Regions from separate parts of the Vogesella sp. AC12 genome, predicted to be linked through region 3. Evidence: predicted binding sites of a transcription regulator. Region 3 holds the regulator's gene; each other region holds the start of a gene.

Region 1 (4,395 bases), on a different contig from region 3:
AGAAAACCGCCCGACAAGCGGGCGGTTGTGATTGCGGCCAACGTTGGCCGCAGGCGATGTCGGCAGGCTTACTCGATCCGTTCGCCGTGCAGCGCCACGTCCAGGCCTTCGCGTTCTTCTTCTTCGCTGACACGCAGTCCCATTACCGCATCGATGATCTTCAGCAGCACGAAGGTGACGATGGCGCAGTAAACGGCGGTCGCCAGCGCGCCCACGGTCTGGGTCATCACGCTGCCTTCCACACCACCGATTTCCTTCACCGCAAACACGCCGGTGAGGATGGCGCCGATCAGGCCGCCGACACCGTGCACACCGAAGGCGTCCAGCGAGTCGTCATACTTCAGCATGTGTTTCAGCGAGGTGGCGCTCCAGTAGCACACCAGACCGGAAATCAGGCCGATGGCCAGTGCGCCTTTGGCATCGACAAAACCGGCGGCCGGGGTGATGGCTACCAGGCCGGCGACGGCGCCGGAGACGATGCCCAGTACCGATGGCTTGCCCTTGGCGATCCATTCCGCCGCCATCCATGCCAGTGCCGCCATGCCAGTGGCAACCTGGGTGGCGACCATCGCCATCGCGGCACGACCGTCAGCCGCGACTGCCGAGCCGGCGTTGAAGCCGAACCAGCCAACCCACAGCATCGAGGCACCGACCATGGTCAGCACCAGGTTGTGCGGCGCCATCGCTTCACGGCCGTAACCGACGCGCTTGCCCAGTACCAGTGCCGCCACCAGGCCGGCAATACCGGCGTTGATGTGTACTACGGTGCCGCCGGCGAAATCGAGCACGCCATGGTCAAACATCCAGCCGCCCGGTGCCCACACCCAGTGTGCGACCGGCACGTATACGACCAGCGACCACAGTGCCATGAACACCATCATCGACGAAAACTTCATGCGTTCGGCGAAGGCACCGGCGATCAGCGCCGGGGTGATGATGGCAAACGTCATCTGGAACATCATGAACACGCCTTCCGGAATGGAGGCCGCCAGCGGGTGTACCGTCAGCTTGGCTTCGTCCTTCAGGTACAGCATGCCGTCGAGGAAGATGCGGTCGAAACCGCCGATGTACGGGTTGCCCGGCATGAACGCCAGGCTGTAGCCGATCACCGCCCACAGCACGGTGATCATGGCGCAGATGGCAAAGCTCTGCATCAGCGTGGACAGCACGTTTTTCTTGCGCACCATGCCGGCGTAGAACAGGGCCAGGCCGGGAATGGTCATGAACAGCACCAGCGCGGTGGAGGTCAGCATCCAGGCGGTGTCGCCGCCGCTGATGGTACTGGTGGCGACCAGTTGCGGCAGGTTGGCAAAGCTGGGTGCCGCGAACAGTGCCGACAGTAGCGCCGAGGCGCCGATTGACAGTTTCTTCATTATGTTTCCCCTTGCATCACGTTCAGACGGCATCGGCGCCGGTTTCGCCGGTGCGGATACGAACAACCTGTTCCAGATCCATCACGAAAATCTTGCCGTCACCGATCTTGCCGGTGCGGGCGGCGCTCTCGATGGCCTCGACCACCTGATCCAGCAACTCGTTGGCGATGGCGATTTCCAGTTTGACCTTGGGCAGGAAGTCGACCACATATTCCGCGCCACGATACAGCTCGGTATGCCCCTTCTGGCGACCGAAGCCTTTGACTTCGGTCACGGTAATGCCTTGAACACCGATGGCAGAAAGCGCCTCCCGGACTTCGTCAAGCTTGAACGGCTTGATAATCGCGCTGACCAGTTTCATGTTTGACTCCTTGATGCGAGGTTGTGCGTAAAAAGACGATTTGGCCAATGCATGAACTGTGCCAGCAATGTATTTCCCTTATTTATCAGCAGCATAGTTTGTGATTTCCTTTTTGGTGCATCATTTTTCTCGCCATGCACTGCAATCCGGCCGTCGCATGCCTCAGTGTGGTGCGTGCGTGTTTCTGCAGTGGTGAACGCTTTTTGCTAAACTCAAATTCAATCCATCATGACAAAGTCAAGGAACTGCCATGCTTAGCCAGAAACTGTTCGATGAAATCAGCAACAAGATCAGCGAGACCATCGCCGCCAGTCCGGCCAAGGACATCGAGAAAAACATCAAGGCGATGATGGGCGCCACCTTCGCGCGCATGGATCTGGTGACGCGCGAGGAGTTCGACGTGCAGCAGGAAGTACTGGCCCGCACCCGCGAGCAGCTGACACAGCTGGAAACGCGCCTGCAGGCGCTGGAAGCCGCTGCCGCGCCTGCCGCCGGCTCCGCTGCGACTGACGCCCCCGCGGCAGACAGCGAAGCACAATAAACCCATGACGCTGGCCGTTTGCTTCAGTCGTGCCCTGTCCGGCTTGTGTGCGCCACAAGTCAGCGTTGAGGTGCACCTGTCAAACGGCTTGCCGTCGTTCACGCTGGTCGGCCTGCCGGATACCGAGGTCAAGGAAAGCCGTGAGCGGGTGCGTGCCGCGCTGCTGCAATCCGGCTTTGATTTCCCGGCGCGGCGCATTACCGTCAATCTGGCGCCGGCCGACCTGCCGAAGGAGTCCGGGCGTTTCGATTTGCCGCTGGCGATCGCCTTGCTGGCCGCCGCCGGGCAACTGCCGGCAGAACAGCTGGCCGGTTATGAACTGGCGGGTGAGCTGGGGCTGGGCGGCGAGTTGCGTCCGGTGCGTGGCGCGCTGGCGATGGTCAGTGCCGCGCGCGACAGCGGCCGCGCGTTCATCCTGCCGCGTGCCAGCGCCAACGAGGCGGCGCTGGTGCACGGCGTCAGCATCTTTGCCGCCGATACGCTGGCCGAGGTGTGCGCGCATCTGGCCGGTGTCGCCCGTTTGCCGGCGGTGTCGGCAACGCTGACGCCGCCAGCGGAGCAAGGCTATCCCGACCTGTCCGAAGTGCGTGGCCAGGGCGCAGCCAAGCTGGCGCTGGAGCTGGCCGCCGCCGGTGGCCACAGCCTGTTGATGCAGGGGCCGCCGGGTACCGGCAAGTCGATGTTGGCCGCACGCCTGCCCGGCATCCTGCCGCCGATGACACTGGACGAGGCGCTGGAGAGCGCGGCGGTACAGTCGCTGGGCAGCCAGGGTTTTGCCCTGTCCCGCTGGCGGACGCGTCCGTATCGCTCGCCGCACCATACCGCTTCTGCGGTGGCACTGGTCGGCGGCGGTTCCGAGCCGCGTCCCGGCGAGATCAGTCTTGCCCATCGCGGTGTGCTGTTTCTGGACGAGCTGCCGGAATACGATCGCAAAGTATTGGAGGTGTTGCGGGAACCGCTGGAGAGCGGCGAGATCCATATCTCCAGAGCCGCGCGGCAGGTAACCTATCCCGCGCGTTTCCAGTTGCTGGCAGCGATGAATCCCTGCCCGTGCGGCTATCTGGGCCATCCGCGCAAGCCGTGTCGCTGTACGCCCGAGCAGGTCAGCCGATATCGCGCTAAAATATCGGGTCCGTTGTTGGACCGTTTTGACTTGATGGTGGAAGTCGGCGGTTTGTCGCTTGACGAGCTGCAGGCCTTGCCCAGTGGCGAAGGCAGCCAGGCGGTACGCGAGCGGGTGGCCGCGGCGCGCGAGCGGCAGTTGCAACGGCAGGGCAAGATCAATGCCGAGTTGAACTCGGCGGAGCTGGCCGAGGTCTGCCCGTTGCCGGCGGCGGAAAGCGCATTACTGAACCAGATGCTGGACAAGCTGGACTTGTCGGCGCGTGCCTATTTCCGGGTGCTGCGCATTGCGCGCACGCTGGCGGATCTTGGCGGGCACGCCTATCCGCTACGGTCACATCTGTTGCAGGCAGTACAATTCAGGCGAGGGTTGGCCAGCTTTGGCAGTCGTTGAATCCCCGTGTTGTTGGCAATACCCTCCATTTAGTGAGTTTCATGAGTAATCGAGATTTGAAGCAGGTGCGTAGTTCCTCCCGCAAACCGTCCGGCAACAGCAAGGGCGGTGGCGGCATGATGGCCGGCGTGCTGGTCGGCCTGATCGTCGGCGTCGGCGTGGCGATCGGCGTGGCGTTTTACATGAACAAGGCCAGCGTGCCGTACAGCAATCTGGAGCGCTTGCAGGCTACGCGCTCCACCGCGTCGGCTCCGGCTACCGAGGTGTTGGTGCCGGGGGCAAAACTGAATACCGCCGAGCCGGCACCGGTGGTGACGACCCCGAAAGCGGTGGCATCGCAGAGTGCTGCCGTGGCGCCGCAGGACGACGAGCAGCGCTTTGATTTTTACAAGATCCTGCCGGGGCAGCTGGAAGCGGTACCGGTCGATCCGGCGCAGGGAACTGATGCCAAGGCCGAGCGTCCGACAGTGGCACCGGCCAAGCTCTATCTGCAGGCTGGCGCGTTCAATAACGAAAGCGATGCCGACAATATGAAGGCCAAGCTGGCGTTGATGGGGGTGGAGGCCAACATCCTGTCCAGCAATGTGCCGGAAAAAGGCCTGAT
Region 2 (4,395 bases), on a different contig from region 3:
GCCGGTTCAGGCGGTAACCGTTTCGATGCTCAGCGCTTCAAACTCGTGACGGGCGACGCCACCCTTGGTGCGCTCCGCCCACGGGTCCTGCTCGAAGGTCAGCGCGAACTTCAGCCGCGCGTACAGCTCGTTGCGGCCAACCTCGTCGGCCAGCACCCGCTGCTTGATGTACTCCATGCCGACTCGGTGCAGGTAGTGCACGGTGCGCTCCAGATAGAACGCCTCCTCGCGGTACAGCTGCAGGAAGGCGCCGCTGTACACCATCACCTCGTCGTGCGTTTTCACCTTGCACAGGAACTCGGCCACCTCGGTCTTGATGCCGCCGTTGCCGCCGATGTACAGCTCCCAGCCGGAATCGACGCCGATGATGCCCACGTCCTTGATGCCGGCCTCGGAGCAGTTGCGCGGGCAGCCGGACACCGCCAGCTTGACCTTGGCCGGGCTCCACATGCCGAACAGGTCGTGTTCCAGATCGATGCCCATCTGCGTCGAATCCTGGGTGCCGAAGCGGCAGAACTCGCTGCCGACACAGGTTTTCACCGTGCGCAGGCTCTTGCCGTAGGCGTGGCCGGACGGCATGTCCAGGTCGGCCCACACTTTCGGCAGGTCTTCCTTCTTCACCCCCAGCAGGTCGATACGCTGGCCGCCGGTGACTTTCACCATCGGAATGTCGTACTTGTCGGCAACATCGGCGATGCGGCGCAGCTCGGACGGGTTGGTGACGCCGCCCCACATCCGCGGGATCACCGAGTAGGTGCCGTCCTTCTGGATGTTGGCGTGTACCCGTTCATTCACAAATCGCGACTGCGGATCGTCCTTCGCCTCGCCCGGCCAGCTGGAGATCAGGTAGTAGTTGATGGCCGGACGGCAGCTGCTGCAGCCGTCCATCGAGCGCCAGTCCAGCGCGGTGAAGGTGTCCGCCAGCGAGGTCAGGTGCTGCTCGCGGATCGCCTGCCGTACCTGGCCGTGGTTGAGATCGGTACAGCCACAGATCGCCTTTTCCGATTTCGGCTTCACGTCGGCGGCGCCGCCGACGCAGTTGATCAGAATCTGCTCCACGAGGCCGGTGCAGGAGCCGCAGGAGCTGGCCGCCTTGGTGTGCTTTTTCACCTCGTCGACGGTGAACAGGCCCTTTTCCTGGATCGCCTTGACGATGCTGCCCTTGCACACGCCGTTGCAGCCGCACACTTCGGCGTCGTCGCTCATGCCCATCGCGCGGTTCTGGCCGGCGTGGCCGACGTCGCCGATGGCACCCTCGCCCAGCATCAGCTGTTCGCGCATTTCGTGGATGGCGTGGCCTTCGCGGATCAGGCGAAAGTACCAGCCGCCATCGGCGGTGTCGCCGTACAGGCAGGCACCGACCAGCTTGTCGTCCTTGACGATCAGCTTCTTGTAGATGCCGCCGACCGGATCGGACAGCGTGATTTCCTCATGACCGTCGCCGCCCATGAAGTTGCCGGCGGAGAACAGGTCCACCCCGGTCACCTTCAGCTTGGTGCTGGTCGCCGCCGGCACGTAGCGGGCGATGCCGAAGTTGGCCAGATGGTTGGCCACCACTTTCGCCATGTCGAACAGCGGCGCCACCAGGCCGTAGCTGACGCCGCGGTGGCTGACGCACTCGCCCACCGCATAGACGCGCGGGTCGAAGGTCTGCATGAAGTCGTTGACCACGATGCCGCGGTCGCAGTAGATGCCGCTCTGTTCCGCCAGGCTGAAGTTGGGGCGGATGCCGACCGCCATCACCACCAGATCGGCCGGCACTTCCTCGCCGTCCTTGAAGCGCACGCTGGCGACGCGGCCGCTGCTGCCGGCCACCAGCTCGGCGGTCTGCTTCTGCAGCAGGAAGGTCAGGCCGCGTTCCTGCAGCGTGTCCTGCAGCATGGCGGCGGCGGTGCGATCCAGCTGGCGGTCGAGCAGCCATTCGCCGAGGTGCACCACGGTCACCTTCATGCCGCGTGCGGCCAGGCCGTTGGCCGCTTCCAGCCCCAGCAGGCCACCGCCGATCACCACCGCGTGCTGATGGTTGGCCGCGGCATCGATCATGGTGTTGACGTCGTGGATGTCACGGAAGGTGACCACGCCGTCCAGCTCCTTGCCCGGCACCGGCAGGATGAACGGGTTGGAGCCGGTGGCCAGCAGCAGGCGGTCGTATTCGGCCTCGGTGCCGTCGGCGGCGCGCACGATGCGGCGGCCGCGGTCGATCTCCACCACTTCCTTGCCCAGATGCAGGGTGATGCCGTGCTCGGCATACCAGTCGACATCGTTGAGCATGATCTCCGGCAGCGTCTGCTCGCCGGTCAGCACCGGCGACAGCAGGATGCGGTTGTAGTTGGCGTACGGTTCGGCACCGAACACGGTGATGTCGTACAGCTCCGGGGTCAGCTTGAGCAGCTCTTCCAGCGTGCGCACCCCGGCCATGCCGTTGCCGACCATTACCAATTTGAGCTTCTTCATGGTGTTTCCTTTGTCTGATTTGCGACGCATTGCGCGGTGTCCTGCCTGCGCCGCCCGTCGTCATTGCCGTAGCGGTGCCGAAACGAAAAAAGGTCCGCCGGTGTGACTTGCGCCACGCCGAACGGACCTCATTGTCCCTGTCCCGGTCACCGCCATTGGCGACCCGGACAATCTGATTGTGCCTGTCTTAATGCAAAAGCCGTGCCAGCCTGCAAACCCCTTTATTGCGGCCAACCTTGACCTGTTATGCCTTGGCCTGCCTGTCTATGGTGCATGGCAGCACCAAAAACAGGCAGCCACGGTCAATTCAGAACCTGTTTGCGATCTTGCGCGCTCACGCGAAACAAGGCGAAAACGGCTGAGGATGCGGCGTTTATCCAGATAAACAAGCATTCCGAAGGCGTTTTTAACGCGGTAGCGCCCCGTTCAGATCAATCACAGCAGATCGTAAACAGGTTCTCAGCGCAGCAGCAGCGCATACAGCAACACCAGGTTCGCCAGCAGCGAAACCAGCGCCAGCGTGCGCCACAGCCGCAGCGGCGCCCGCTCCGCCCACGGCACGCGCCGCAGCTGGCGTTGCGGCACGCTGTCGCCGCGCTCCAGCGCCAGCAGCATTTCCTCGGCGGTTTCGAAACGCTGCCCCGGCTCGCGTGCCACCGCCTTCAGCAGCAGATTGTCCAGCCACAGCGGCACGTCCGGGCGCTGGCGCGAGGCCGGCTGCGGCGCGTCGAAATGAGGCGTCTGGAACGCCTCGATCTCGCCGTAGGGATAGCGGCCGGTCAGCAGCTGGTACAGGGTGACGCCGGCGGCGTACAGGTCGCTGCTGCTGCTCGCCTTGCCGCCGGCGAAACGCTCCGGCGCCATGTAGCTGGCGGTGCCGGGACCGGGGCCGTCGTGCTCCGGCGTCAGCCCGGCGCAGTAGGCGACGCCGAGATCCAGCAGCCGCAGCTGGCCGTCACGGCCCAGGTGCACGTTGTCCGGCTTGATGTCGCGGTGCACGATGCCCAGGCGGTGCAGCGCCGACATCGCCCGGCACAGCGCGAGGCCGATGGCGACCACCTCGCTGATGCCGAAACGCTGCTGCGCCAGCCGTGCGGCCAGCGTTTCGCCGTCGTGCCAGCGCTGCAGGTAGTACAGGTGCTGGCGTTCGACGCCGGTGGCGACCTCGGCAAAATACGGCGAGCTGATGCGTTTCTGCAGCCACTCCTCCACCAGCAGCGCCTGCTCCGCGCCCGGATCGCCGGCCAGCAGCGGCGGCAGCGTCTTCAGCACCCAGTGCCGGCCGGCGGCGTCGGCGACGCGATAGGCCAGCCCGCCGGGCGAGGCGTGCAGGCTGGCCACCACTGTCAGCCCTTCAAACGGCTGGCCGTCGCGCAGCTTCGGCGGCAGCGGCAGGCTGGTGCCGCGCGCCAGCTCGTCGGCCAGTGCGCCCTGCGGCAGCGCCTCCACCCGCAGCACCAGCGCCGACAGGTTGTCCTGCGCACCGGCGGCCAGTGCCGCTTCGCACAGCACGCTGGCGGCACGCTGCACATCCAGATGCAGGTGCAGGATCTCGTCGATGCGCTTGTCGCCCAGTGCCTGCCACACGCCGTCGCACAGCAGCGCGAACACGTCGCCGGCGTGCAGATCGCCGTCGCAGAAATCCGGCATCACGTGCTCGTCCAGCCCCATGCCGCGCTTGAGCACGTGCGACAGCGACGCCTCCTCCCACACGTGGTCGACGGTCAGCTGCGTCAGCCGGCCTTCCCGCAGGAGGTAAACGCGGCAGTCGCCGACGTGGGCGACGGTGTAGCGGTGGCCGCGCAACACCAGTGCCGACAATGCCGCCACCAGCGGCTTGCCCTGCGCGCGCAGCCAGCGGTTGTGCGCCGCCAGCAGCCGGTCCAGCGCCGACGACACCGCCCACGTTTCCGGCGTGGCGTAGTAGTCGGCGCACACCGC
Region 3 (4,395 bases):
AAAAAGGCGTGACGGTATGGGAGGGCAATGTCGTGGTGGTGCAGGGCACGCTGAACTTGAAGGCGCAGCGCGTGACCGTGACCCGCGACGCGCAGGGCAACCAGCAGCTGCAGGCGCAGGGCAGCCCGGTCACCTTCCGCCAGAAGGTCGACGGTAGCAATGAATACGTCGAAGGCAGCGCCAGCAACGTCAACTACAACACTGCGGCCAACCTTGCCACCCTGACCGGCAACGCCCGCGTCAAGCGCGGCCAGGATTCGGTCAGCGGCGCCGTCATCGTCTACAACACCGCCACCGAGACCTATCAGGCCAGCGGCGGCACCGCCGCCAGCGGCAACAGCGGCCGCGTGACGGTGATCCTGCAGCCCAAAGCACAGGGCACGCCATGACCCCGAGCCAGCTTTCCATCCAGCACCTGAAGAAGACCTTCAAGAAGCGTACCGTGGTGCGCGACGTGTCGCTGGAGATCGCCAGTGGCGAGGTGGTCGGCCTGCTCGGCCCCAACGGCGCCGGCAAAACCACCAGCTTCTACATGGTGGTCGGCCTGATCGCCGCCGATGCCGGCGAAATCCGCCTCGACGGCCAGACCATCACCCACCTGCCGATCCATCAGCGCGCACGGCTCGGTCTCGGCTATCTGCCGCAGGAAGCGTCGATCTTCCGCAAAATGACGGTAGACGAGAACATCCGCGCGGTACTGGAAATTGCCGGGCTGAAGGACGAGGAGCTGGAAAACGAGCTGACCCTGCTGCTGGACGACCTCAATATCAGCCACCTGCGCGACAGCAACGCGCTGGCGCTGTCCGGTGGCGAGCGCCGCCGCGTGGAAATCGCCCGCGTGCTGGCCACCCGCCCGCGCTTCATCCTGCTGGACGAGCCGTTTGCCGGCGTCGACCCGATCGCGGTAATCGATATCCAGAAGATCATCGCCTTCCTCAAGGAACGCGGCATCGGCGTGCTGATCACCGACCACAACGTGCGCGAAACGCTGCGCATCTGCGATCGCGCCTACATCATCTCCGAAGGCAGCGTGCTCGCCTCCGGCCTGCCGGAAGCGCTGGTGCTGAACGAACAGGTCCGCCAGGTGTACCTGGGCGAACACTTCCACTTGTAAGCCATGAAACAGACCCTCCAGCTCAAAACCAGCCAGCAACTCACGCTCACCCCCCAGTTGCAGCAATCGATCAAGCTGCTGCAGATGTCGACGCTGGATCTCAGTACCGAGCTGGAGCGCTACCTGCTGGAAAACCCGCTGCTGGAACGCGCCGACAGCAGCGACAGCCCCGACGAGTCCGACAGCCCGTTGCCGGTGCTGGCGCCCAGCGGTGACACGCCGGCGTCGGACAGCGGCAGCGAGCCGGAGCGGCCGGAAGCGGAAAGCAACCGCGACGACGGCGAGCTGCTCGGCGACTGGGGCAGCAGCGGGAGCGGCAGCAGCCGCAACGATGACGACGACGAGTTCGACCCCATTCTCAACACCCCGTGCCGGCCGTCGCTGCGCGAGCACCTGACCGCGCAGATGGGTGAAACCCAGCTCAGCCAGCGCGACAAGGCGCTGATGTCGCTGCTGATCGACGAGCTGGATGACGACGGCTATCTGCCGACCTCGCTGGACGACATCGCCGCCGAGCTGCCGCTGGAGCTGGAAGTGGAAGGCGACGAGCTGGAGTGCCTGCGCAAGCTGCTGACCCAGTTCGAGCCGACCGGCATCGGCAGCCGCAATCTCACCGAATTCCTCAGCCTGCAACTGCAGCAGCACGCGGCACCGGCCGCGGTGCGTCAGCTGGCGCTGGACATGGTGCAGCAGCACCTGCCGCTCCTGGGCAACCGCGACTTCACCAAGCTCAAGAAGCTGCTCGCCATCGACGAACAGCAGCTGAAAACCGCCCACGCCCTGCTCGCCAGCCTGCGACCGCGCCCCAGCAGCGGCTTCGACCAGGGCGAGACCCACTACGTCGCCCCCGACATCCTGGTGGTGAAACGCCAGCAGCGCTGGGTGGCGCGCCTCAACCAGGGCACGCTGCCGAAGCTGCGCGTCAACCAGATGTATGCAGGCATGCTACAGCAGAAGGGCAGCAGCCATAATCTGGGCGGCCAGCTGCAAGAGGCGCGCTGGCTGGTAAAAAACATTCAACAACGGTTTGACACCATCCTGAAAGTGGCAGAATCTATTGTTGACAGACAGCAAGCGTTCTTTGAACAAGGTGAAGTGGCCATGCGCCCGCTTATCCTGCGAGACATCGCGGAAGAACTGGGTCTGCATGAGTCAACCATCTCCCGCGTCACCACGCAGAAATACCTGCTGTGCAGCCGTGGCTTGTTCGAACTCAAATATTTCTTTGGCAGTTCGGTCGATACTGACAGTGGTGGCGAATGTTCCGCCACCGCGATCAAGGCACTGATCCGGCAGATCATCGATGCGGAAGACCACAACAAACCGCTGTCTGACAGCGCCATTGCCGACAAGCTGATCGCTCAAGGTATTCAGGTTGCAAGACGTACCGTAGCCAAGTATCGTGAAGCCATGCAGATACCACCGGTCAGCCAGCGCAAGACTTTTTAGGTTGTTCATAACAAGATCGCCATGCCCAGTCCGGATATGGCACCAACAGAAGGAGTTAGGGTATGAACCTCAAGATTACCGGCCTCCACCTCGACGTTACCCCGGCGCTTCGTGACTACATCGAAAGCAAACTGGAACGCATTACCCGCCATGTCGATAATGTGATCGGTGTCAACGTGACACTGTCTGTCGACAAACTGGTACAGAAAGCCGAAGTCAATGTTCATCTGGCAGGCAAGGATATCCATGCCGAAGCCACCGAAGCGGACATGTACGCGGCCATCGACCTGCTGACTGACAAACTGGATCGTCAGGTACTGAAATTCAAGGAAAAACAGGTCGAGCATCGCGCACCGGTACCGCAAGAGCAAGCGTCGCTCTGATCAGGATTTGCCGAACAAAAACGGATAATGCAAGCACTGCTTGCTTATCCGTTCTTTTTTTGGCTACCGCTTTTTCTCCTGACGATCATCCTGCGCTTTCCACTATGGTATTCCGTGGACTCGGCGTAGAATGGCCCTCGATTTTTTCGGGCAAATGGCATTATGGGCTTGATCAGTAAAATACTCTCCGTGGACAACGTCATTGCTGACATGGACGTTTCCAGCAAAAAACGACTCTTCGAACAAGTCGGCCTGATGGTCGAAAACAGTCACGCCATCGCACGCAGCGATGTCTTCGACAGCTTGTTTGCCCGGGAAAAACTCGGCTCCACCGGCCTGGGACAAGGCGTCGCCATACCGCATGGCCGCATCAAGAGCCTGAAGGAAGCCACCGGCATCTTCATCCGCCTGAAGGCGCCGATTCCGTTCGATGCCCCCGATGGCAAACCGGTCTCGCTGCTGTTCGTGCTGCTGGTGCCGGAGCAGGCCACCGACATCCACCTGCAGGTATTGTCCGAGCTGGCGCAGCGCTTCTCCAGCAAGGCGCTGCGCGAACAGATGAACGATCCCGCCTGCGATGCGCAGAAGCTGTTTGAACTGATTTCCGACACCCCAGACCATGCCTAATATCAGTGTTCGCCGCCTGTACCAGGACAATCAGCACAAGCTCAACCTGAGCTGGGTCGCCGGCCGTTCCGGCTCCGACAACCTGATTTCGAATGATGAACAGCGGCCAACCCAGGCACTGGTCGGTCACCTCAACTTCATCCACCCCAACCGGGTGCAGGTACTTGGCCTCGCGGAAGTGGAATACCTGAACAAGCTGGAGCAGGCTGCGGCACGGACCGCCCTCGACCAGCTGTTCCACCGCACCATGGCGGTGGTGATCGTCGCCAATGCGCAGCCGGTGCCCAACCTGCTGCGCGACTACTGCCAGAGCCACAATGTGCCGCTGATGAGTACGCCGCTGGAAAGCCCGTACCTGATGGACGTGCTGCGCATCTATCTGGCGCGCGCGCTGGCGGTCTCCACCGTGATGCACGGCGTGTTTCTCGACGTGCTGGAAATCGGCGTGCTGATCATGGGCGATTCGGCGATGGGCAAGAGCGAACTGGCGCTGGAGCTGATCTCGCGCGGCCACGGCATGGTTGCCGATGACGCAGTCGAGCTGTACCGCATCGGACCGGAAACGCTGGAAGGCCGCTGCCCGGCGCTGCTGCGCGACTTCCTCGAGGTGCGCGGCCTCGGCATCCTCAATATCCGCACCATTTTCGGCGAAACCGCGGTACGCCCGAAGAAGGTGCTGAAGTTGATCATCCACCTGATGAAGGCCAACGACCAGGCGATGCAGACGCTGGACCGCCTCAACATCCAGTCCGAAACGCAGGACATCCTCGGCGTCACCGTGCGCAAGGTGATCCTGCCAGTGGCCGCCGGTCGCAACCTGGC

Evidence for each region. The regulator sigma-54, encoded in region 3, starts transcription at its own class of promoters, with help from an activator protein. The targets are predictions, from matches to a motif close to CTGGCACGCTTCATGCTT.
Region 1: a site for sigma-54 is predicted at 1,782-1,799, ahead of glnK (P-II family nitrogen regulator). Genes of this name have one in related genera too.
Region 2: a site for sigma-54 is predicted at 2,645-2,662, ahead of nirB (nitrite reductase large subunit NirB). Genes of this name have one in related genera too.

What each region holds. Positions count from the first base shown of each region.
Region 1 is NZ_JANFNU010000002.1:137,634-142,028, forward strand. It holds gene NOM55_RS04460 (ammonium transporter) at 69-1,373, opposite strand; gene glnK (P-II family nitrogen regulator) at 1,396-1,734, opposite strand; gene NOM55_RS04470 (accessory factor UbiK family protein) at 1,985-2,275, shown strand; gene NOM55_RS04475 (YifB family Mg chelatase-like AAA ATPase) at 2,280-3,791, shown strand; gene NOM55_RS04480 (SPOR domain-containing protein) at 3,833-4,395, shown strand, end outside.
Region 2 is NZ_JANFNU010000007.1:90,097-94,491, reverse strand. It holds gene nirB (nitrite reductase large subunit NirB) at 7-2,454, opposite strand; gene NOM55_RS12090 (bifunctional protein-serine/threonine kinase/phosphatase) at 2,914-4,395, opposite strand, start outside.
Region 3 is NZ_JANFNU010000006.1:127,005-131,399, forward strand. It holds gene lptA (lipopolysaccharide transport periplasmic protein LptA) at 1-389, shown strand, start outside; gene lptB (LPS export ABC transporter ATP-binding protein) at 386-1,114, shown strand; gene NOM55_RS11345 (RNA polymerase factor sigma-54) at 1,118-2,563, shown strand; gene hpf (ribosome hibernation-promoting factor, HPF/YfiA family) at 2,626-2,946, shown strand; gene ptsN (PTS IIA-like nitrogen regulatory protein PtsN) at 3,109-3,573, shown strand; gene hprK (HPr(Ser) kinase/phosphatase) at 3,566-4,395, shown strand, end outside.